Regions from separate parts of the Xenorhabdus ishibashii genome, predicted to be linked through region 3. Evidence: predicted binding sites of a transcription regulator. Region 3 holds the regulator's gene; each other region holds the start of a gene.
What was found. Region 3 encodes CRP, which controls carbon source genes, mostly activating them, when cyclic AMP is high. Its sites were predicted from a motif close to ATGTGANNNNNNTCACAT; they were not measured.

Region 1: a site for CRP is predicted at 4,184-4,201, ahead of Xish_RS04950 (NupC/NupG family nucleoside CNT transporter). Genes of this name have one in related genera too.
Region 2: a site for CRP is predicted at 2,310-2,327, ahead of Xish_RS02360 (CidA/LrgA family protein). Genes of this name have one in related genera too.

The regions. Positions count from the first base shown of each region.
Region 1 is NZ_NJAK01000001.1:1,058,895-1,067,096, reverse strand. It holds gene prfC (peptide chain release factor 3) at 1-1,284, shown strand, start outside; gene Xish_RS04965 (BON domain-containing protein) at 1,491-1,892, shown strand; gene Xish_RS04960 (patatin-like phospholipase family protein) at 2,188-3,306, shown strand; gene Xish_RS04955 (TatD family hydrolase) at 3,307-4,077, shown strand; gene Xish_RS04950 (NupC/NupG family nucleoside CNT transporter) at 4,375-5,640, shown strand; gene deoC (deoxyribose-phosphate aldolase) at 5,749-6,528, shown strand; gene deoA (thymidine phosphorylase) at 6,613-7,968, shown strand; gene deoB (phosphopentomutase) at 8,046-8,202, shown strand, end outside.
Region 2 is NZ_NJAK01000001.1:495,964-504,165, forward strand. It holds gene apbC (iron-sulfur cluster carrier protein ApbC) at 1-21, opposite strand, end outside; gene metG (methionine--tRNA ligase) at 205-2,232, shown strand; gene Xish_RS02360 (CidA/LrgA family protein) at 2,381-2,866, shown strand; gene Xish_RS02365 (CidB/LrgB family autolysis modulator) at 2,860-3,555, shown strand; gene cdd (cytidine deaminase) at 3,759-4,643, shown strand; gene Xish_RS02375 (NAD-dependent malic enzyme) at 4,806-6,503, shown strand; gene sanA (outer membrane permeability protein SanA) at 6,714-7,439, shown strand; gene yeiB (DUF418 domain-containing protein YeiB) at 7,593-8,202, opposite strand, start outside.
Region 3 is NZ_NJAK01000001.1:1,955,515-1,963,716, reverse strand. It holds gene murP (PTS N-acetylmuramic acid transporter subunit IIBC) at 1-849, shown strand, start outside; gene Xish_RS09330 (LysE family translocator) at 851-1,456, opposite strand; partial or broken gene Xish_RS19375 (transposase) at 1,564-1,725, shown strand; gene Xish_RS18385 (hypothetical protein) at 2,069-2,755, shown strand; gene Xish_RS09315 (YheU family protein) at 3,027-3,245, shown strand; gene Xish_RS09310 (phosphoribulokinase) at 3,312-4,181, shown strand; gene crp (cAMP-activated global transcriptional regulator CRP) at 4,607-5,239, shown strand; gene Xish_RS09300 (aspartate aminotransferase family protein) at 5,303-6,520, opposite strand; gene Xish_RS09295 (aminodeoxychorismate synthase component II) at 6,642-7,217, opposite strand; gene ppiA (peptidylprolyl isomerase A) at 7,495-8,061, opposite strand.

The DNA of each region.
Region 1 (8,202 bases), 900 kb from region 3:
TTGACTGCCGTTGACTGCTGTTTGATGGTCATTGATGCCGCGAAAGGGGTTGAGGATCGTACCCGTAAGTTGATGGAAGTCACTCGCCTGCGTGATACGCCGATCCTGACATTCATGAACAAGCTCGACCGTGATATTCGTGATCCAATGGAGCTAATGGATGAAGTGGAAAATGAGCTGAATATTGCCTGTAGCCCAATCACATGGCCAATCGGCTGTGGTAAATCCTTTAAAGGTGTCTATCACCTCTACCTTGATGAAACTTACCTGTACCAATCAGGTCAGGGGCATACCATTCAGGAAGTTCGCGCTATCAAAGGATTGGACAACCCTGAACTGGATGCAGCGGTGGGTGACGAGCTGGCGAATCAATTGCGCGAAGAGCTGGAACTTGTCAAAGGCGCATCCCATGAATTTGATCAGGAAGCCTTTTTACAGGGAGAATTAACACCTGTCTTCTTTGGTACTGCATTGGGTAACTTTGGTGTTGATCATATGCTGGATGGCCTGGTTAAATGGGCTCCAACCCCAATGCCTCGTCAGACTGATGCGCGTGAGGTGGCTGCCGGTGAAGAAAAATTCACCGGTTTTGTTTTCAAAATTCAGGCGAATATGGATCCGAAACACCGTGACCGTGTGGCATTTTTGCGGGTTGTTTCCGGTAAATATGAAAAAGGCATGAAATTGCGTCAGGTTCGCATTAAGAAAGACGTTGTCATTTCTGATGCACTGACCTTTATGGCCGGAGATCGCTCTCATGTCGAACATGCTTATCCAGGGGACATTATCGGTCTGCATAATCATGGCACCATTCAGATTGGCGATACCTTTACCCAAGGTGAAGAGCTGAAGTTTACCGGTATTCCTAACTTTGCTCCTGAATTGTTCCGTCGTATTCGTCTGCGTGATCCGTTGAAGCAGAAACAATTGCTGAAAGGTCTGGTGCAACTATCAGAAGAAGGTGCTGTGCAGGTATTCCGTCCGCTGTCTAATAACGATTTGATCGTCGGGGCGGTAGGTGTGCTTCAGTTCGATGTTGTTGTTGCCCGTTTGAAGAGTGAATACAACGTTGAAGCGCTGTATGAACCGGTTAACGTTTCTACGGCTCGCTGGGTCGAGTGCAGCGATGCGAAGAAGTTGGAAGAGTTCAAGCGCAAAAATGAGCAAAATCTGGCTTTCGATGGCGGTGATAACTTAACTTACATTGCACCAACTATGGTCAATTTAAACTTGACCAGTGAGCGCTATCCTGACGTTTCCTTCCGTAAGACACGGGAACATTAATATTCTTTCAGGGCCAGCTATCCTGTTGGCCCTTATCTTTATTTTATCCATATATTCTGTTGCTCGTGCAAATAAAAGAATAACTCTCTGGATTAATGAAAATATACGTTATTTTTTGTAAATCTCATTTTATCACCATTGCCTAATTGACATACTGTTTTGGTAACGGTTCAGGCTGAAGTTAAAAAATTTAAAAAGGTGGTAGGATGAAAAATATCAAGTTCACACATTCACTACTGGCTGTTGTTTTAGGCTCGGCATTGGTCAGTAGTAGTGCTCTGGCGGCGGATCTTTCTGTGGGAAAAACGCTGGAGAGTACAGGGCAACAACTCGATAAATCTATCGATAGTGCAGGGAAAAAAATTGATCAATCCTTGCAAAAAGCAGATGCTTATTTAGACGATAGTGCCATTACAGCAAAAGTGAAAGAAAAACTGCTGGAACATAAGGGTATCAATAGTCATGACATTTCGGTGAAAACTGAAAAAGGTGTTGTCCATCTTTCCGGTGTTGTCAAAAACAAACATCAAGCAGCGAAAATAGTGAAGATTGTTCATGGAATAAAAGGTGTCAAATCAATAAAAAGTACGATAGAGATTAAGAAATAATCTTAATCTGAAAAATAATAGACATCGTTAATAGAGTGGTTGATGATAGCCACTCTTTCCGTTTCTTTTCCTCAGATAATATCTTGTTAAGTAATGAGATTATTCATAGGAATGTTATTCGCTGACGGCATTCCGATAACTTGCTATTTTCATATCAGTTTAACTATTGATGCTCTATTTTTTCAATTTTTATAAAAATGTTACAAGCAAGTTGTTTGGGTAACGATATACTGATAGATATTCGGCTAATGTGCTATGGCTTGGTGCTGCCATTGACTTTCAGAGGAAGAGAAAAATGGGGAAACATATTTCAATAACATTGGGTAACATCGAACCTTTAGCTTATAAACCACAGATCAAACCTGGGAAAATTGCACTCGTTTGTGAAGGTGGTGGTCAGAGAGGTATTTTTACCGCCGGTGTTTTGGATGAATTTCTCCGTCTTGGCTTTAACCCGTTTGAACTGTTCCTTGGGACATCTGCGGGAGCGCAAAATCTTTCTGCCTATATTTGTGGTCAGAGGGGATATGCACGCAAGGTAATCAACCGTTATACGACCGACCCCGCTTTTTTTAATCCATTACGCTTTGTGCGCGGTGGGCATCTGGTCGATTTAGATTGGTATATTGATACCGTGTCTGAGCAGTTACCACTCAATCTTTCCGTCGCAATGCGACAGTTTGATGCTGGACGTGAATTCTACATGTGCGCTTGTCGTTCGGATAATTTTGAACCGAATTACCTGCATCCTGATGATAAAAACTGGATGGATATTATCAAAGCTTCAAGTGCCATTCCGGGGTTCTATCGTAATGGGGTTACTCTGGGGGATGTGGTTTATCAGGATGGCGGCATTTGTGATGCAATCCCAGTGCAGGAAGCTTATCGTCGAGGTGCGGATACTATAGTGGTGATCCGTACCGTTCCTTCACAGCTTTACTACACTCCCCAGTGGTTCAAGCGCGTAGAGCGCTGGTTAGAGGCCAGCAGCTTGCAAAAAATGGTCAAGATGCTCAACCTCCATGCACAGAGTTATCGCCGGACACAGAAATTTATCGAAAATCCACCGGATGGCGTGCAGATCTTCGAAATTTATCCACCAGCACCATTGGCTACAATGGCTTTGGGCAGTCGGCTTAGTGCGTTAAATCAGGATTATCATTTGGGACGGCGTTGCGGGCGATATTTTCTGGCAACGATTGGGCACACTTTTGTTGAAGGAAAATTTGGGGATGCAGAACGTAATAGCTATGGAGTATGCCGTACAGGGTTAAGTTCTGAACACCACTGTTTTCGGCGAAACCATTTCCTAAACAGTGGCAATCATTGCCCGTCAGCGGAATCTCCTGCACCTGATGTGATGGAACATAGACAAACAACAGGAACTTTTATGATGGATAATCTGGATAATTAAATGTTTATTGATACACATTGCCATTTTGATTTTCCCCCTTTTACTGGTGATGAAATAGCAAGCCTGCAACAAGCCAGACAAGTGGGCGTGGAAAAAATTATTATCCCCACAGTAAGTCAAATGAACTTCCAGAGAGTTTCTGCGTTGGCTGAGGCTTATGCGCCAATTTATGCCGCATTTGGTTTACATCCACTCTATATTGCTGAACATCAAGAGGTTCACTTGGATGAGTTGGAGCAAAAACTACAGAAAAAAGAGGCCAAATGCGTAGCGGTAGGTGAAATTGGCCTTGACCTTTATATGCCAGATCCGCAGTTTGAAAAGCAGAAAAGTATGTTAGAAGCACAGCTAAAACGCGCTAAACAATATGATCTACCTGTCATCCTCCATTCCAGAAAAAGCCATGATCAATTAGCGGCAATATTGAGAATACATAAGTTACCACGAGCAGGGGTTATTCATGGTTTTGCGGGGAGTTTATCCCAGGCTCAAGCTTTTATTCGCCTGGGGTTTTACATTGGTGTCGGCGGAACAATTACCTATGACAGGGCGCAAAAGACACGTAACACCATTTCACAATTACCCCTGTCATCTTTGGTATTAGAAACGGATGCGCCTGATATGCCGTTATCAGGGTTTCAGGGGCAGCCAAATCGGCCAGAAAGAGTTGCACAGGTTTTCGCCGCATTGTGTGAGTTACGAAGAGAGCCGTCAGATGAAATCGCCAATCAAATTTACCAAAATAGTCTGACCTTATTTGCACTGCGTTGACTTATAACACATTAATAATACTTAATTTATATTCTTTGCCTATTTATCCCGTTTTTCATCTTTTTCTCCGTTAAATTATCTAATTCCATCGAAATTAGGTGGTTTTGTGTGATGAATATCTCATTTTTAGTTTTTATATTACTTTTTGTAGCATTAATTTGTGATGTTAGTTGCTTGTTCCTTTTTAGTCCTAGGTATAATCGGCTCGCACACAATGTCAGTAGGAACTTATCGAATAACTGACATATTTTCTTATTATTTATTCAGTGAACAGGGATTCTTCCAATGCAACTCCTTATGAGCCTGATCGGGATGGTAGTGCTGGTTTTTATCGCAGTACTTTTTTCCAGTAATTATCGAGCTATTAAAATCCGCACTGTCCTGGGCGCCTTTCTGATTCAGGTTGCTGTTGGGGCATTTGTACTTTACGTACCAGCCGGTAAAGACATTCTGGAAGGAATGTCAGCAGGTGTTTCCAATGTGATTGGATATGGCCAAAAAGGGACAGATTTTATTTTTGGCGGACTGGTTTCCGACAAAATGTTTGAATTGTTTGGTGGTGGTGGCTTTATCTTTGCCCTGCGTGTTCTGCCCGTGATTGTTTTCTTCTCATCACTTATTGCGGTGCTGTATTACATGGGCATTATGCAGATTATCATCAAAATATTAGGTGGTGGATTGCAGAAAATATTGGGAACATCACGAACTGAATCTTTGTCTGCGACTGCGAATATTTTCGTAGGTCAAACTGAGGCTCCTCTGGTTGTACGCCCATATATTTCGACCATGACACAGTCTGAGTTGTTTGCCGTTATGTGTGGCGGTTTAGCTTCAGTTGCGGGTTCAGTTCTGGCAGGCTATGCATCCATGGGCGTTCCATTGGAATACCTGATCGCAGCTTCATTTATGGCTGCACCAGGTGGTTTGCTGTTTGCGAAATTGATCGTGCCAGAAACAGAAAAAACCCATGATACGGCTGATGCCATGTCGTTGGTTGCCGCAGAAGAGCGCCCGGCAAACGTAATTGATGCTGCGGCATCGGGGGCGGCATCGGGTATGCAGTTAGCCTTGAATGTTGGTGCAATGCTGTTGGCATTCACCGCATTGATTGCGTTGCTGAACGGTATCTTAGGTGGTATTGGCGGCTGGTTCGATTATCCTCAATTATCGATGGAACTGATTTTGGGTTGGGTCTTTGCACCAATCGCCTACCTGATCGGTGTTCCATGGAATGAAGCAACAATTGCAGGCTCTTTTATCGGGCAGAAATTAGTGGTCAACGAGTTCGTGGCATTTATGAACTTTGGTGAATACCTGAAAGCGGATGATGTTGTTCAGGCCGCAGGTCTACAGGTGCTTTCTGACCATACTAAGGCAATTATCTCTTTTGCCCTTTGTGGCTTTGCTAACTTGTCTTCTGTCGCGATCCTGTTGGGCGGCTTAGGTGGTATGGCACCAAACCGTCGCGGTGACATTGCCCGTTTCGGCTTGAAAGCTGTATTGGCAGGTTCACTCTCTAACTTGATGAGTGCAACAATTGCCGGATTCTTCCTCTCGTTGTAAGACGCAGGAAATCTATATCAAATTGAATGCAGGTGAGATTTCTCACCTGCTTTTGTTTTAAGTCTGTTGTCTGATTCAGTGACGATAATAATACCGTTGGAGAGTTTTATGACCGATTTAACTGCCGCCGCTCAGCGTGCGCTGGGTTTGATGGATTTAACTACACTTAATGATGATGATACAGATGAGAAAGTGACTGCACTTTGTCGTCAGGCAAACAGTCCAGCCGGACATACGGCAGCTATCTGTATCTACCCACGTTTTATCCCTGTGGCACGTAAGGTATTGCGCGAGCAAGGAACTCCTGATATTCGCATTGCCACGGTGACTAATTTCCCACATGGCAATGATGATATCGACATTGCACTGGCTGAAACTCGTGCTGCCATAGCTTATGGTGCTGATGAAGTGGATGTTGTTTTCCCTTATCGCGCTTTGATGGCGGGTAATGAGCAGATTGGTTTTGACTTGGTAAAAGCCTGTAAAACAGCCTGTTCTGAATCAGGCGTCTGGCTAAAAGTCATTATTGAAACGGGTGAATTAAAAGAAGCAGCTTTGATTCGTAAAGCATCGGAAATTTCAATTAAGGCTGGAGCGGATTTCATCAAAACCTCAACCGGTAAGGTTCCTGTTAATGCAACACTGGAAAGTGCCGAAATTATGTTGAGTGTGATCCGTGATATGGACGCAGGAGATCGCGTTGGCTTTAAACCGGCAGGCGGTGTGCGCACTAGCGAAGAAGCGGCACAATATTTGGCGTTGGCAGAACGTATTATGGGAGACAGATGGGTTGATTCCCGTCATTTCCGTTTCGGAGCTTCCAGTTTGTTGGGGAGTTTGCTGACTACGCTTGGACATCAGAACCAAAAGCAGAGTAGTGGTTATTGAGATCAATAATGACTGATTGCACACACGTTAAGATAGTGTGCGTTACTGCCATTCTTTTCAGATAATCATGATTGGGAGGTAGCTTTGTTTCTGGCACAGGAAATTATCCGCAAAAAACGTGATGGTCATCCATTGAATGAAGAAGAGATCCGCTTCTTTATTAACGGTATCCGCGATAATACGGTTTCCGAAGGGCAGATTGCTGCACTGGCAATGACTATCTATTTCCATGATATGACGATGGCGGAGCGTGTCGCACTGACATTAGCGATGCGTGATTCTGGAACTGTTTTAGATTGGAAAAAATTAAATTTACCCGGACCGATTGTCGATAAACATTCGACGGGCGGTGTGGGAGATGTCACTTCCCTGATACTTGGCCCAATGGTGGCGGCTTGTGGGGGATATGTGCCGATGATATCGGGACGTGGCTTGGGGCATACCGGAGGAACGCTGGATAAATTAGGATCCATTCCCGACTTTGATATTTTCCCTGATGAGCACCGTTTCCGCGATATTATTCGCGACGTAGGTATTGCCATTATCGGGCAAACAAATTTGCTGGCACCTGCGGATAAACGTTTTTATGCGACACGTGATATTACGGCAACTGTTGATTCTATTCCTTTGATCACTGCCTCCATCTTGGGTAAAAAACTGGCCGAAGGACTGGATGCTTTGGTCATGGATGTGAAAGTGGGTTCCGGGGCATTTATGCCAACCTACGAACAGTCGGAACAACTGGCAGAAGCTATCGTTAAAGTCGCTAATGGTGCAGGTTGTAAAACCACGGCACTATTGACGGATATGAATCAAGTTTTGGCATCCAGCGCGGGTAATGCTTTGGAAGTGCGTGAAGCCGTTCAATTCTTGACGGGAGAATACCGTAACCCTCGGTTATTTGAAGTTACTATGGCACTATCTGCTGAGATGCTGGTTTCAGGTAATTTGGCTATCGGTCGTGACGATGCATACCGTAAGCTACAGGCAGCACTGGACAGTGGACGGGCGGCGGAAACATTTGGTCGTATGGTGGCAGCGCAGAAAGGGCCGACTGATTTTGTCGAAAATTATCCCCGCTACCTCCCGACTGCGGAATTCGTCAGGCCAGTATTGGCTGGAGAAGTATTGTCTGAACAGATATTAGCGGGAAAAAATTGCATCGTTGCAGAAATGGATACCAGAGCCTTAGGCATGTCTGTTGTTGCATTGGGCGGAGGACGTCGTAAGGCGACAGATCCGATTAATTACAGTGTGGGGCTGAGTGATATCGTTGCGCTGGGCACAAAAGTGAACGCGGATACTCCCTTAGCAATCGTTCATGCCAATAGCGAGAGTGCCTGGCATGAAGCCGCAGAAGCAGTACGTAAGGCGCTTGTTTTTAAGGAAAGCGAGACACAAGCCACCACACCTATGGTTTATCGTTATATCCGTGGATAAATCATACAAGCATTTAAATTGATTTTAATAGCTGGCAGTTTCCGCATTGATAGCGTGAATTGACGCAGGAGAACATTATGAAACGTACATTTATCATGGTATTGGATTCCTTTGGTATCGGTGCAACGGCTGATGCTGAAAAGTTTGGTGACGAGGGATCTAACACTTTGGGTCATATTGCAGAACGTTGTGCCCTTGGTGAGGCTGATATTGGCCGTAAGGGGCAGCTACACT
Region 2 (8,202 bases), 1.5 Mb from region 3:
CTCGGAGGATTGTGAGTTCATCCCGGCTCCTTTTGATTTATCTTTTTCAACCTAAAACTGTTTTAGCCATCATAACAGAAGCTAACCACTTCGGATAAAGGCAACGAGTAAAAGTGATGAAGATCTTGCGTTACCCTAGCGGCAACGCTCCTTATCAGGTAACATCAAAAACCCTTTTCACTTTACGGAAGTCAGATCCTAACTATGTCTCAAGTCGCGAACAAATTATTGGTGACCTGTGCGTTACCTTATGCTAACGGTCCAATTCATCTCGGTCATATTCTGGAACACATTCAGGCTGATATTTGGGTTCGTTATCATCGAATGCGCGGCAAAGAGGTTCACTTTATCTGTGCCGACGATGCCCACGGTACACCAATTATGCTGAAAGCCCAGCAAAGTGGTATCTCCCCAGAAGAGATGATTGCCAAGGTGAACCTAGAGCATCAGCAGGATTTTGCCGGTTTTGCCATTAGCTATGATAATTACCATTCTACGCACAGCGAAGAGAACAAAGCGCTTGCCTCCAAAATTTATCTGGAACTGAAAAAGAACGGTTACATTAAAAACCGGACGATTTCTCAATTGTACGATCCAGAAAAAGGTATGTTCCTGCCAGACCGTTTCGTTAAAGGCTCCTGCCCGAAATGTAAGGCGGAAGATCAGTATGGCGATAATTGTGAAGTCTGCGGAACCACCTATTCTCCAACGGAATTACTTAATCCTCGCTCCGTTGTTTCTGGGGCAACGCCAGAAATGCGTGATACAGAGCATTTCTTCTTCGATCTGCCTGCCTTTAGCGATATGCTACAAAAATGGACACGTTCTGGCACCTTGCAGGAACAAGTGGCAAATAAAATGCAGGAGTGGTTCGACGCTGGGCTGCAACAATGGGATATTACCCGTGATGCGCCTTATTTTGGCTTTGAGATCCCCGATCAGCCAGGTAAATATTTCTATGTCTGGCTGGATGCTCCGATTGGCTATATGGGTTCGTTCAAAAATCTGTGTGATAAACGTGATGACCTGAATTTCGATGAGTTCTGGGAGAAAGATTCCAAAGCTGATCTCTACCATTTTATTGGCAAAGATATCGTTTATTTTCACAGTCTGTTCTGGCCTGCTATGCTGGAAGGCTGTAATTACCGTAAACCAACCAACCTGTTCGTCCACGGCTACATCACGGTTAACGGCACTAAGATGTCCAAATCTCGTGGCACTTTCATCAAGGCGAGTACTTATCTGAAACACCTTGATGCAGACTGCCTGCGCTATTACTACGCAGCAAAACTCTCTTCCCGCATTGACGACATTGATCTGAATCTGGAAGATTTTATTCAGCGTGTAAACAGCGATATCGTTAACAAAGTGGTTAACCTTGCTTCACGTAATGCGGGCTTTATCAACAAGCGCTTTGCCGGCAAACTGGCAGACCAACTCGCTGATCCTGCGCTATACCAGAAGTTTGTCGAAGCTGCACAGGGTATTGCAGAAGACTTTACTAACCGTGAATTCGGCAAGGCAATCCGTGAAATTATGGCACTGGCCGATCTGGCTAACCGCTATGTTGATGAGCAAGCACCGTGGGTTGTGGCGAAACAAGAAGGCCGTGATGCTGACCTGCAAGCAATCTGCTCAATGGGGATTAACCTGTTCCGCGTGCTGATGACTTACCTGAAACCCGTTCTTCCAGGTTTGGCTGCTCGAGCAGAAGCCTTCCTGAATACTGAACTAAACTGGGATGGTATCCAGCAGCCTCTGTTAAACCATGACGTTTCCCCATTCAAGGCGCTGTTCAACCGCATCGAAATGGCTAAAATTGAAGCAATGGTTGCTGATTCGAAAGAGAGCATCGAACCACAAAAAACCGTAACAGGCCCACTGGCAGATGATCCCATTCAGGACACCATTGCATTTGATGACTTTGCCAAGATTGACTTGCGGATCGCCCTGATCAAACAGGCTGATTTTGTCGAAGGTTCAGATAAATTACTGAAACTAACCCTTGATCTCGGTGGTGAGACTCGTCAGGTCTTCTCTGGTATTCGTTCAGCCTATCCTGATCCCAAAGCGCTGGAAAATCGTCTGACGGTGATGGTTGCTAACCTTGCTCCACGCAAAATGCGCTTCGGTATTTCAGAAGGCATGGTAATGGCGGCAGGCCCTGGTGGAAAAGATATTTTTCTGCTAAGCCCAGATAGTGGTGCCCAACCAGGCATGCAGGTTAAGTAATAATTGCATATCTTTGATAAATATATTTAATAATCAATTAGATAATAAAGCGGGCTCCAAAAAAGACCCGCTTTTTAATGTGATGTGTAGCACATTTACAATGTTAGTCGTATGATAAAACCCTCGCTATACTGAGGAATTATTGATTATGTCTTTCCAAAATGTGCTGATAATCGGTTGGCAATACCTGCGCGCATTTGCGCTGCTCTATTTGTGCCTGATCGCGGGGAATATTATTTCGGCACTGCTTCCCTTCTCTCTTCCCGGCAGCATTATTGGCTTACTTATCCTGTTTGGTTTACTCGCATCCCAAATTATTCCCTCACACTGGGCAAAACCAGGCTGTAGCTTGTTGATGAAAAACATGACACTGCTCTTTTTGCCTATCGGGGTGGGGATCATGGATTATTACCCACAACTTAGCCAACAAATGCTCCCCATCCTTCTTTCTTGTATCGTTAGCACAGTGATTGTTATGATCGTCGTTGCTTATAGTTCCCACTATATTCATCGTAAACGTATCATTATTAGTGCTCAGCAAATGGATACCAACCAGATGAACACTAAGCAGCAAGAATTCACCTCAACGTCAACAAATTCATCACAAGAGCCGAAAGAGAAAGAAAAATGTTAAGCCATATTTGGTGGTCACTACCGTTAACCTTGGTTGTATTTTACTGCGCTAAAAAGCTGTCAGTACGACTCAAATTGCCTATCTTTAATCCGTTATTGATCTCAATGGCCGTTATCATTCCCTTGCTGCTGCTAACTCACACTCCTTACAAACACTATTTTGCTGGCAGCCGGATACTGAACGATTTACTGCAACCTGCTGTTGTTGCTTTGGCGTTTCCTCTGTATGAACAGCTACATCAAATCCGGGCTCAATGGAAATCCATTATTAGCATCTGTTTTGTAGGCAGCATTGTCGCAATGGTTACAGGGACTGCCATTGCATTATGGGCTGGAGCTACACCTGAAATTGCAGCCTCTGTTCTCCCCAAATCCGTGACGACGCCAATCGCTATGGCTGTGGCTGATTCCATTGGTGGTATTCCTGCCATTAGCGCAGCTTGTGTCATTATGGTAGGTATTTTGGGAGCTATCTTTGGTCACAATCTATTTAACGTTCTAAAAATAAAAAACCAGGCGGCACGAGGATTGGCTATGGGTACAGCATCCCATGCGGTAGGAACGGCGCGCTGTGCGGAAATGGATCATATTGAAGGGGCTTACAGCTCACTGGCCTTAATGACCTGCGGCATTATTACTTCACTGATTGCACCTTTTCTATTTCCAGTATTGCTGCATCTATTTGGTTAACCATTTTGTGTATAACCATGACTTAAATCGTTACAAAGTCGCAACAAAAAAGCAAACAAATCCATTAAGACAGCAAAAATTCGATACAGGTTACTAAAATAATGTCTTTATTACACAGATTTCATTAATTATATGGCTTTTATCACATTGCAAACCTGAACAGACGTCCTAGAATGACCTTCAATTAATTTGGAGATCATTCTATGCAAGCTCGTTTTCACGCTATTTGGTCAGAAATGACACCTGAACTGCAAAAAGCCCTATTACCTTATATTGGCAACGACGATTTTCCAGCCATGCTGACAGCCGAGCAAGTAGAATCAATCAAACAGTTCAGCGGGTTTGATGATCAAACACTGGCATTGACCCTATTGCCATTTGCGGCAGCCTATTCCCGTGCCCCTATTTCCCATTTTTATGTTGGGGCAATTGCACGGGGAGAAAGTGGTAATCTCTATTTCGGTGCCAATATGGAATTTGCCGGCGTCCCATTACAGCAAACCATCCATGCAGAACAATCAGCCATCACTCATGCCTGGCTACATGGCGAGAAAAAGCTGGTTGCCATCACTGTCAACTATTCACCTTGTGGCCATTGCCGACAATTTATGAATGAACTGAATAGCGGGGCACAATTAGAGGTTTACCTGCCCAATCGTCCCCCCTTAACTTTGGCCGACTATCTGCCAGAAGCCTTTGGCCCACGCGATTTAGCCGACACACCGTTGTTGCTGGATGAGGTTAATCACGGCTATCGATTATCTACCAGTGATGAATTGGTGCAAGCAGCATTGGATGCAGCGAACCGCAGCCATGCACCTTATAGCCAATCCCACGCAGGAATTGCCCTGCAAGATGAACAAGGGAACATTTACACTGGCCGTTATGCAGAAAATGCTGCATTCAACCCAAGCTTACCCCCATTACAGGCAGCACTTATTTTCATGAATATGGCGGGCGGCAATTGTCAGTCCATCAAAAGGGCAGTATTGGTGGAAGGTAAAAATAACCATTTATCACAATGGAGTGCGACAGAATGTACTTTAACCGCCCTCAACTGTACAAAAATAGAACGACATACATTTTGACATATATATCATCCAATAACATTTTATTAGCTAATTCTGTATGTTATCTCTCACTTTTGCTCATAATAATCATATCTAAGTAACATTTACTGTACTTATTGTTTTTATCTTCTTAGGATCGGTAGCCGATTTTGTTATTGATAAGTTCAAAGAGTAAGCATCATGGAACTGGAACACGAAAGTAAACGCCCTCTCTATATTCCCTACGCTGGCCCTATCTTATTGGAATTTCCTTTGCTGAATAAAGGCAGCGCCTTTACAGAAGAAGAACGCAGTAATTTCAACTTGCATGGCTTATTGCCACAGGCCGTTGAAACAATAGAAGAGCAGGCAGAACGCGCCTACCGTCAATATGTCGATTTCAAAAACGATATTGATAGACACATTTATTTAAGGAATATTCAAGATACCAACGAAACGTTGTTCTATCGCCTCCTTGATGCCCACTTAAGCGAAATGATGCCTATTATCTACACGCCAACCGTTGGTGCAGCGTGTGAACACTTTTCTGACATTTACCGCCGCGCTCGTGGCCTGTTTATCTCCTACCCAAATCGGGCTTACATTGATGACATGCTGCAAAATGCCACCAAGCAGAATGTAAAAGTTATCGTTGTTACCGACGGTGAGCGCATCCTTGGTCTGGGTGATCAGGGCATCGGGGGCATGGGCATTCCTATCGGTAAACTGTCACTGTATACCTCCTGTGGCGGGATCAGCCCTGCTTATACCTTGCCTGTGGTTCTGGATGTAGGGACAAATAACCCACAGCGCCTCAATGACCCACTGTATATGGGCTGGCGCCATCCACGTATTACTGGCAAAGAGTACGATGAATTTGTGGATGAATTTATTCAGGCCGTGAAACGTCGCTGGCCTAACGTACTGCTGCAATTTGAAGATTTTGCCCAAAACAACGCCATGCCACTGTTGAACCGCTATCGCGATGAGCTTTGCTGCTTCAATGATGATATCCAGGGCACCGCAGCCGTTGCCTTAGGTAGCCTGATTGCCGCCAGCCGTGCCGCAGGCCGCCAATTAAAAGATCAAACTGTCGCATTCCTTGGTGCCGGCTCTGCTGGCTGTGGTATTGCAGAGCAAATCATTGCCCAAATGAAATCTGAAGGATTGAGTGACGAACAAGCTCGTGCCCGTGTGTTTATGGTTGACCGTTTTGGTCTCCTGACTGACAAACAACCAAACTTACTGGATTTCCAAAGCGCATTGGTACAGAAAAGCTCCGCCTTACAGTCGTGGGATGCCACCAGCGACTCTCTCTCACTAATGGACGTGGTTCGCAATGCCAAACCTACAGTCCTGATTGGTGTTTCTGGTCAATCTGGTCTGTTCACCGAAGAGATCATCCGTGAAATGCACAAACATTGTGAACGTCCAGTTGTGATGCCTCTTTCCAACCCAACATCACGTGTGGAAGCTCGTCCAGAAGACATCATCAACTGGACGGAGGGCAAAGCCTTGGTTGCAACAGGAAGCCCGTTTGCACCAGTAAAATATGACGGTCAGGAATATCCAATCGCACAATGTAACAACTCCTATATCTTCCCAGGGATAGGTTTAGGCGTTATCGCTGCCGGCGCTAAACGTGTTACCGATGATATGTTGATGGTTGCCAGTCGCGCATTAGCGGATTGTTCACCGCTGGCACAAACAGGCTCTGGCCCATTATTACCACTGATTGATGATATCCAGGATGTTTCCCGCAAAATAGCCAAAGAAGTGGCGAAAAAAGCCCAAATTCAAGGTGTCGCGATTGTTACATCGGAAGATGCGTTAGATGAAGCGATTGAACGCAATTTCTGGAAACCAGAATACCGCGTCTATAAACGAACTTCATTCTGATATTGGTGATAAGCCTGCCGGTAATATTGGCAGGCTTAAAAAGTAATCAAATAATAATCCAGTCAGATAAATCATAAATAATTGTCTTCGATTTTTTTAAATTGAATTAGATTAACTCCGATATAATCTTCCCAAAACTTGCTTCAATATTTCAAGTCAAGTAGCCTTTAGACCATTGGCTCATCAGCACATATAAGGCAAACAAAAATCATGTGGAAGCGCCTGATTACTGGTCTCATTTTTATCATTGCTGTCCTTATACTGGCAGCCATTATGCTTGATCGTTGGGTTAGTTGGAAAACCGCTCCTTACATTTTTGATGATGTCAGGCAACTGCCTGAGCGAGAAGTCGGTATGGTACTCGGCACATCCAAATATTATAAGACCGGTAAATATAACCAATATTATTTCTATCGTATCCAAGGGGCGATTAATGCTTACAACAGTGGTAAAGTCAAATACCTGTTATTGAGTGGGGATAACGCCCAGCATAGTTATAATGAGCCAATTACCATGCGCAAGGATTTGATCAAGGCAGGAATTCCGGCCAGTAGCATTGTGATGGATTTTGCCGGTTTCAGAACATTGGACTCGGTTGTCAGAACCCGCAGGGTATTTGATACCAACGATTTTACTATTATCACTCAGCGCTTTCATTGCGAACGAGCCTTGTTTATCGCTATGCATTTTGGTATAGAAGCACAATGTTATATGGTTCCCTCCCCCAAAAACATGATGACAATCCGTATCAGGGAAGTATTAGCGCGTCTCGGTGCCTTGACTGACCTCTATATTTTAAAACGTGAACCTCGTTTTTTAGGCCCATTAATGCCGATCCCTCCTGCCCCGCATACTGTACCAGCAGGAATTCAAGGTTACCCTGCGGTATCACCAGAAGAGTTACAAGAATTAGAAAAGAAGTCACAAAGGAAATAAAAATGGATAAGAAATCAGCGCAATCTATTTAATCAGTTTTTTGCCCTTCATCTTTCAAGTTGCAGTTTACCGACAAAACCAAAACTGCAACCTGAAACCTATTAACCTATTAACCTCTTCGGATCTGTCAGAGGTAAAATGGTTGAGCTTTTTCTAAACCTTACCTGCCAATTTTACTGTTAAACTGCGCCAGAGCTTTTCCATTGGGCCCTGAGAATAACGTTTCAACCACCAGCAAGCAAACCAGATATTCAACGCCCAGATAAAGGGAATAAATGCCATTAACTCCAAACGGCTAAACTGCCCAAATAATTCAAAGCGATAAAAAAGTGTGGTACAAACCAATGTTTGCAACAAGTAGCTACTCAGTGCCATTTTCCCGACCTGCCGGAGCCAAAACGTGATTTTCCAACGTGAAATGGCGGGCCAAAATCCATAAATCAGTGCGATATAGGCCAATGCCAGTAACGGTGTTGCCAATTCAGTGATGGTGTAACGAACAGTCCAGGATGCAAAATAACTGTAGGGATATAAATATTGTATCGACAAGGCAATCCCCTGAATCGCCATACCAACGGGGATCAAGCATAATGCCAACCGGCGGTAATGTTTACTGCTGAACTCCCCTTTTAACCACCCATTACGCAGCAGCATAGCACCACATAGCATGACACCCATTATTTGCCAGCCATATTGCACAATCACCACAATCATCGCGCCGCTTATCTGACGAATACGGTATTCTATGGCCAAGAATCCACCA
Region 3 (8,202 bases):
GCCATCATTGCTTCTCTATTTGTGCTGGGTTATAACGCCGAAGCTACCAGTGGTTTTTACTCTGGTATCAGTCATTTTTTTGGCTTCGCCATTGACCCTCGAGGCAATATTATAGGAATACTGATTGCCTGTATTCTCGGAGCCTGGGTGGAAAAGCAGATCCGCAAAATCATGCCATCAGATCTGGATATGATCCTGACTTCCACGATCACCCTACTGATTATGGGCGCTGTCACATTTATCGTCATTATGCCTGTCGGAAGCTATCTGTTTACCGTGATGTCATGGCTGTTCGTGAATTTGAATGGCAACCCGTTCGGTACAGCCATCTTGGCAGGGCTATTCTTAATCGCCGTGATGTTTGGTGTGCATCAGGGCTTTGTTCCCGTCTACTTTGCTTTGATGGAAGCACAAGGATTTAATTCCCTTTTTCCCATTCTGGCGATGGCAGGAGCGGGGCAAGTAGGCTCCGCACTGGCGTTATACATCAAAGCCCAAAAAGGTGCTTTGCTGCGCACTCAGATCAAAGGCGCCATCATCCCAGGTTTACTGGGAATTGGCGAACCCTTGATCTATGGCGTCACACTTCCCCGCGTCAAACCTTTTGTCACCGCCTGTCTCGGCGGTGCCGTAGGTGGTTTTTTTATCGGCCTGATTGCTTGGTGGGGATGGCCTGTCGGATTGAATAGCGTTTTCGGCCCTTCCGGGCTGGTTGCCCTGCCACTGATGACATCCAACAACGGCATCTTCACGGGCATGGCAATATATGGAGTCGGGTTAATCGTCTCTTATATCGCTGGCTTCACGCTAACGCTACTCTTCGGGAGCAAAAATATCGATTTGAGTTAGCTCAGCCAAACCAAATTAAAGGCACACAAGCGGCAGTCAGGCCCCCCATTGCGATATTGAATGTGAACCACGCGCGGCGGCTTTTCAGTAACTGACCAATCAGCGAACCAAGAACAAGCCAGATTACACCAGCAAGAGTATTGATGATTAACATCACGACACTGATAACAAAAATGGAATGGTTATATAGCTCTCCAGCCAGACTGTAACTACTGATTGCTCCCAATCCCATCAACCATGTTTTGGGATTCAAGAACTGCAATAACCAACCTTGATAAATTTTGATTGGCTTTCCTGACGATGTTGTAGTGTCCAACCGCTGATAATGCGAAGTGGCTGTTTTCCAGGCTAGCCATAATAAATACAGGCATCCGAGTATTTTCAGCCCCATATGTATTGCAGGATAAATCAATAATAACGCCGCAACACCAAACGCAGACAGCAGCAAAATTGTCTGCATTCCCAGAATAATGCCCAGACAAAGCGGGATAGAGCGGCGAATACCAAAATTAGCTCCCGATGATGTCAGTAACAAATTGTTTGGTCCCGGTGTAATAGCGGAAATAAACATAAATATACTAAGCGAGAATATCAGGCTTAAAGTCATGGGTAGATTCCCCTCCCACCCAGTTAGTTGACATTTCTTTTCAAGAAAGATAACAGTATGTTATTTCATATACAAGATAATAGGACTGTTGACGTTTTGCGAAGGATTATGACGAGCCTGAACATCATTTGACTTTGGAAGGCATTCTTTATCGAATGAGAACGAGCATTTTCTGGCGTGATTTATCGACAGAGTCCGACAAATGGAATAGTGTCTTTTCGCGTTTTGACGCCTGGTCAAAGAAAGGGATTTTACAACTAATTTTCAAATAGTTACATGATTTTCCGATAGGGAATGGCTGTTTATTGATGACAGTATTGTTCGGGGGACAAGTGCGTGATATTGTCCATGCTGAAAGTTTAGTCAAACACTCCCCCTTCGGACTTTGTGATAACTGACAAAGAGTACGATAGTCAGGCTTTCAGAAGTCATATTCCGATGTATCGCAGGCTCTCTTCCTTTGGCAGTGGAATATAAAAACAATCAGAAATTATTAAGAATAAATCACTAGACTTACTGAGAGAGGAAAGATTACACTCATTTAGCATAAAACACCAACATAAGTAAAATCTCACCATCAAAAAATTAAGATAATAATATAAGGAGAAAAAAATGCCATTCAATGCACCGTTTAGGCAAAAAATTTATCCTAGTGATCTTATTTATGGGCTAAGGGATGATAGATTTAAATACACTAAAGAATATTATGAATTTCAACTAATTGAACTAAAAATGAATCAGTACAGAGTACGACCTCGAATAATAGATGAGTATGTGATTCCAATAGACGCAGAGACAAAGATTGGCGGGCAGAAACAAAAAAACAGAATGACCTTGGGGAAAAAACAGCATTTCCAAAGTAACTTTATGTCATATCTTGATCAGCATCCTAAATATTGCACTACCCAAAAATCTTTGGCGGACATAGAAAAGGAAGAAAAAGAAGATGAAAAAATAGATGCTAACGCAATGTTACAATTCGGTAGAAAATGTAAGGGGGGATTATCTTGGATAACCATAAGCGATGACGAAATAACCAAAGATATGCATGTGCACTTTATTCTTGATAGTATAGACATGGAATGTGTAGTGCAAAAAAAAGCATACCCTAGTTCTTGGGGCACCGCGTCAGATATCACTGCGCGTGAGTTAAGATGGGTTTATAGAAATAGACATCTCTATCGGGTTCAACAAAAAATACAATTTTGGTTGAAGGGCAAACCTACTACTCCACCTTGGGAGGGCAAGGAAGGTGAGGCATTATGGAATCAATACATACCCAAAAATGAGCCATTTTGATGGTTTTATTGGTGATTGTGGAACCTTCAATATCCAGCAAGGCGAAAAGTTTGGAAATTGCAGTAATTTCGTTTGATTTATCAGATACTTTCACCTGACCAAATGGAATACCTTCCAAGGTCAAAGGGTGTCCAGGCTTGTCATAATCCTTCGCAAAACATCAACAGTCCTTAATCATGAAATCAATTCATTATGAATCCCAGACGATAACCCATTGGCAACGTCTAAATTTACCCGATGATGAATTACAGTATTCTCAGGAGCAACCACAATGATTATCCCGTGGCAACAATTGGAAGCCGATACACTCCACAACTTGATTGAAAGTTTTGTCCTGCGGGAAGGTACTGATTACGGTGAACAGGAAAAAACACTCGAACAAAAAGTGCAGGATGTAAAACGTCAGCTTGAACGAAGTGAGGTTCTGTTGGTATGGTCTGAACTACATGGAACCGTTAATATTTTGCCTAAAGAGATGTTCCGTCCGTAAAGTTCAGCTTACTTTATTCATTCTAATTGACTGATTCACCAGTTTTATTGCTTAAGGAGTCTGTTCATGTCTGCCAAACATCCCGTCATCGCAATCACTGGTTCCAGTGGAGCAGGAACAACCACTACCAGTGTCGCTTTCCGCAAGATTTTCCAACAATTTGACATAACAGCAGCACTGATAGAAGGGGATAGTTTCCATCGTTACACTCGTCCTGAAATGGATGCCGAGATACGTAAAGCAAGAGAACAAGGCAGACATATCAGCTACTTTGGGCCAGAAGCCAATGATTTCGGTATGTTGGAAAAGACATTCTTTGAATATGGTGAAACGGGTAATGGTCGCTGCCGAAAATATCTCCATACCTATGATGAAGCCGTCCCCTATAATCAATCACCAGGGACTTTCACACCGTGGGAACCTCTGCCATCAAATACGGACGTCCTATTTTATGAGGGACTGCACGGTGGTGTTCTCACGCCACAACATAATGTCGCCAGTCATGTGGATCTATTGATTGGCGTTGTGCCTATCGTCAACTTAGAATGGATTCAAAAACTCATCCGTGATACCGGCGAGCGTGGGCATTCCAGAGAGGCCGTCATGGATTCAGTTGTCCGCTCAATGGATGACTATATCCGCTATATCACTCCTCAGTTTTCACGTACCCATATCAATTTCCAGCGTGTCCCTACCGTTGATACCTCTAACCCCTTCTCTGCCAAGTCTATTCCCTCGCTGGACGAAAGTTTTATTGTGATCCGCTTCCGTGGCCTCACTCAAATTGATTTTCCTTATTTGCTGGCTATGCTTCAGGGTTCATTTATTTCCAGTATAAATACTATCGTCGTTCCAGGTGGAAAAATGGGGCTGGCAATGGAATTAATTATGGCGCCGCTTGTTAAGCAATTACTGGAAGGCAAAAAAATTTCGTAATTTAATCCTCATTTAATTTTTAATAAGACAGGTAACAAAAAATAATGTTACCTGTTTTATTTAAATAAACAGACCATTTTTGTGACAACATTTTTTCCTTTTATAAATGTAAAATCAATAAAACCAACTCTTCTGCCTGATTTCTGGTAATCTGACAGCCAGTTTAATATGCTGAAGCGATACAGGAGAAGACAGAAAAGCTTTCCTGTGTTACAAACAAGGTTACAAGCGTGGACTGGCAAGGTATATGGATTAAGATCAATATGCCTAATATTTTGACATCTTTATAATCCATATAAAATTCCCGCTTGTCAGTTTTTCAGCAGGTTAATATGTTAATCTATTGACTTTATAAAGCCAGCCTGAAGAGGAACTACCGTTTCTCACACTCATAAAGGCAGAAATAACAACAGAGGATAAAGCGAATGGTTCTCGGCAAGCCACAAACAGACCCTACTCTTGAATGGTTTTTGTCACACTGCCATATTCACAAATATCCATCCAAGAGCACGCTTATTCATCAAGGCGAGAAAGCAGAAACGCTTTACTACATTGTTAAAGGTTCGGTTGCTGTTCTAATAAAAGATGAAGAAGGTAAGGAAATGATTCTCTCTTATTTAAATCAGGGAGATTTCATTGGTGAACTTGGATTGTTTGAAGAGGGGCAAGAGCGTACTGCATGGGTGCGAGCAAAAAGTGCCTGTGAAGTAGCTGAAATTTCTTATAAGAAATTTCGCCAGTTAATTCAGGTCAATCCTGATATTTTGATGCGTTTATCTGCTCAGATGGCAAGTCGCCTACAAACCACTTCCGAAAAAGTAGGTAACTTAGCTTTTCTGGACGTTACAGGCCGTATCGCCCAGACGCTGCTCAATTTGGCCAAACAGCCTGATGCAATGACTCATCCTGATGGTATGCAAATCAAAATCACACGTCAGGAAATTGGGCAGATTGTGGGTTGCTCGCGTGAAACGGTTGGGCGTATCCTGAAAATGTTGGAAGATCAAAACCTGATCTCTGCACATGGCAAAACCATTGTCGTTTATGGGACACGTTAATTCCCGATAAACCAGAAACTATCAGCCAGTGTATTTGTTACTTCGCACTGGCTTTATTTACTGTTATTTGTTTAACCAACGGGATATTGCCATTTCCAGCCGCATCATGCCCTCTGTGATTTTATCTTCAGGAATGATCAATGATGGCGTAAAACGCAAGATGCTGTCTCCTGCACTTAATAACATCAATCCCATTTCAGCCGTTTGCTGCAATATTTCTCTGGCTTTGCCCTGATATTCAGCCTTCAATACGGCTCCAATCAGCAATCCTTTTCCACGAAACTCATGGAATATGCCATATTTTTGGTTTATCTTTTCCAGAGCATGAATGAACATATCATGCCGTTTTTCCACGCCCATCAGTACTTCTGGCGTATTGATGATATCCAGTACGACACAACCGACACTACAAGCCAATGGATTTCCACCATAAGTCGTTCCATGTGCACCCGTTTCCATTGCCGCCGCTATTGTATCTGTCGTTAACATTGCACTGATTGGGAAACCGCCTCCCAACGCTTTTGCTGTCGTCAAAATATCCGGCTGTACGTCATAATGCTGGTAAGCATATAACTTACCCGTGCGCCCCATCCCACTTTGAACTTCATCAAAAACCAACAAAGCCTGATGCTTATCACACAATTCACGCACCCCATGCAAAAACTCCATCGTCGCAGGCGTGATTCCTCCTTCTCCCTGAATTGGCTCTAAAACAACAGCGCAAGTGCGATCATCGATTTCTGCCCTGACGGCATCCAAATCGTTAAAAGGCACATGAACAATATCAGCAGGTTTAGGTCCAAACCCTTCGGCATATTTTGGCTGGCCTCCTACCGAAACAGTGAAAAAAGTACGTCCATGAAACGCTTGATGGAAAGCAATAATTTTCGTTTTATTGGGATGATGACGAGTAATCGCATAACGACGTGCTAATTTAAATGCCGCTTCATTGGCTTCCGCTCCCGAATTCGCGAAAAAGACCTTCTGGGCAAAAGTCGCATCAATCAATTTCTGTGCTAAGGTTAAGGCAGGTTCGTTGGTAAAAACATTGCTGACATGCCACAATTTTTCACCTTGCTGTTGCAAAGCATTCACCAAAGCCGGATGACAGTGCCCCAAAGCCAGAACAGCGATACCACCGGCAAAATCGATGTATTCTTTACCCTGTTGATCCCATACTCGGCTGCCTTGCCCTTTGACAGGAATGAAATTCGTTGGTGCATAAATAGGCAACATCACTTGATCATAGGTATTTCGGTTTACTGCTTTATTTTCTACCATTTCCCTCACCTTATTTTATATCTGCCATTTCCAAATGAAATAATAATCATAAAATATGAATAAAAAATCACTTAAGGGCAAATAAAAAAACAACATAATGAGGGAATGTGGAGATATCTGACTAATATTTGAGGAAATTATTCAACAATTCATGTCCCTGTTCACTAAGAATACTTTCTGGATGAAACTGCACGCCTTCCAGTGGCAAAGTACGGTGGCGTATTCCCATAATTTCATCTACGTCACCATTATGCTGACTCCAGGCCGTCACTTCAAATGAAGCAGGAAGCGTTTCTGCAGCAATGACCAAAGAGTGATAACGCGTGACCGTTAATGGACGATCTAATCCTTTGAATACCCCTTGCTGGCTATGGTGGATCAGGCTGGTTTTTCCATGCATTACTTCACGAGCTTTAACAACGCTCGCACCAAAAGCCTGACCTATTGCCTGATGTCCCAGGCACACACCGAGGATGGGCACTTTCCCTGCAAAATGTGAAATCGCTTCCAGCGAGATCCCTGCTTCATTCGGCGTACAAGGCCCCGGAGAAATGACTAAATGAGTAGGTGCCAAATCTTCGATATCTTCAAGCTGGATCTCATCATTACGCTTAACTAAAACTTCTGCCCCTAACTCGCAAAAATATTGATATAAATTGAATGTAAAAGAATCGTAATTATCTATTATTAGTAACATAGGAGTATATCCTACTGATTATTATAGTCTTATAAGTTGCCCTACCCCATTGGGGTATTATGCATTCTGTATAATAGTAAAATCAGGTAAAACAGTATCAACAACAATGGGGGACTCATCATACCACAGAAGCACGTTTAAAATAGTGATACGGCGAGCGCGTTACTATCATGCAGCAACCATGCAACAACGTAGAAAGGGGGGAGGGGAATAAAAACGGTACTCAAACAACCATTAATGATTATCCGAATACCGTATTATGTCTGTGTCCGGGCTGTTAAGGTTCAACCTTAGCAGACAAGATCACAATAGGTTTTACCGGTACATTTTGATAAGGGCCAACATTTTCTGTTTTGACTTGAGAAATTTTATCAACCACATCCATGCCTTTGACGACTTTGCCAAAGACTGCATAACCGAAGTCACGCTGCCCGTGATCGAGGAAAGCATTATCGGTCACGTTAATAAAAAATTGGCTGGTTGCGCTATCCTTATCTGCGGTACGTGCCATAGCAATCGTGCCACGAAGGTTACGCAGACCGTTATCTGCTTCATTTTTGATTGGTGCTTTGGTGGCCTTCTGCTTCATATCTTTTGTAAAGCCACCACCCTGGATCATAAAACCTGGAATAACGCGATGAAAGATAGTGTTGTTATAAAATCCCTCATTGACATACTCAACGAAATTCTTGGTAGTAATTGGTGCCTTATTGCCATCTAACTCAAGTTCGATTTCTCCAGCCGATGTTACCAGCTTCACGTGAGTTTCAGCGGCTAATGCTGGGACAGCTATCGCACTGATAGCACATGCAGTCATAAGCGACACAAAAATACGTTTAAACATTGATGGTTCCTTTATTTTTGAGGTCAACAATAAAACTCATAACAACAAAACTCATTAAGTGTAATTCCCAATGGAGTGAAGTTCCAACGATTTACCTACATTTACGAGTCATATGACTTTTATATTCGCATACTTAAACAA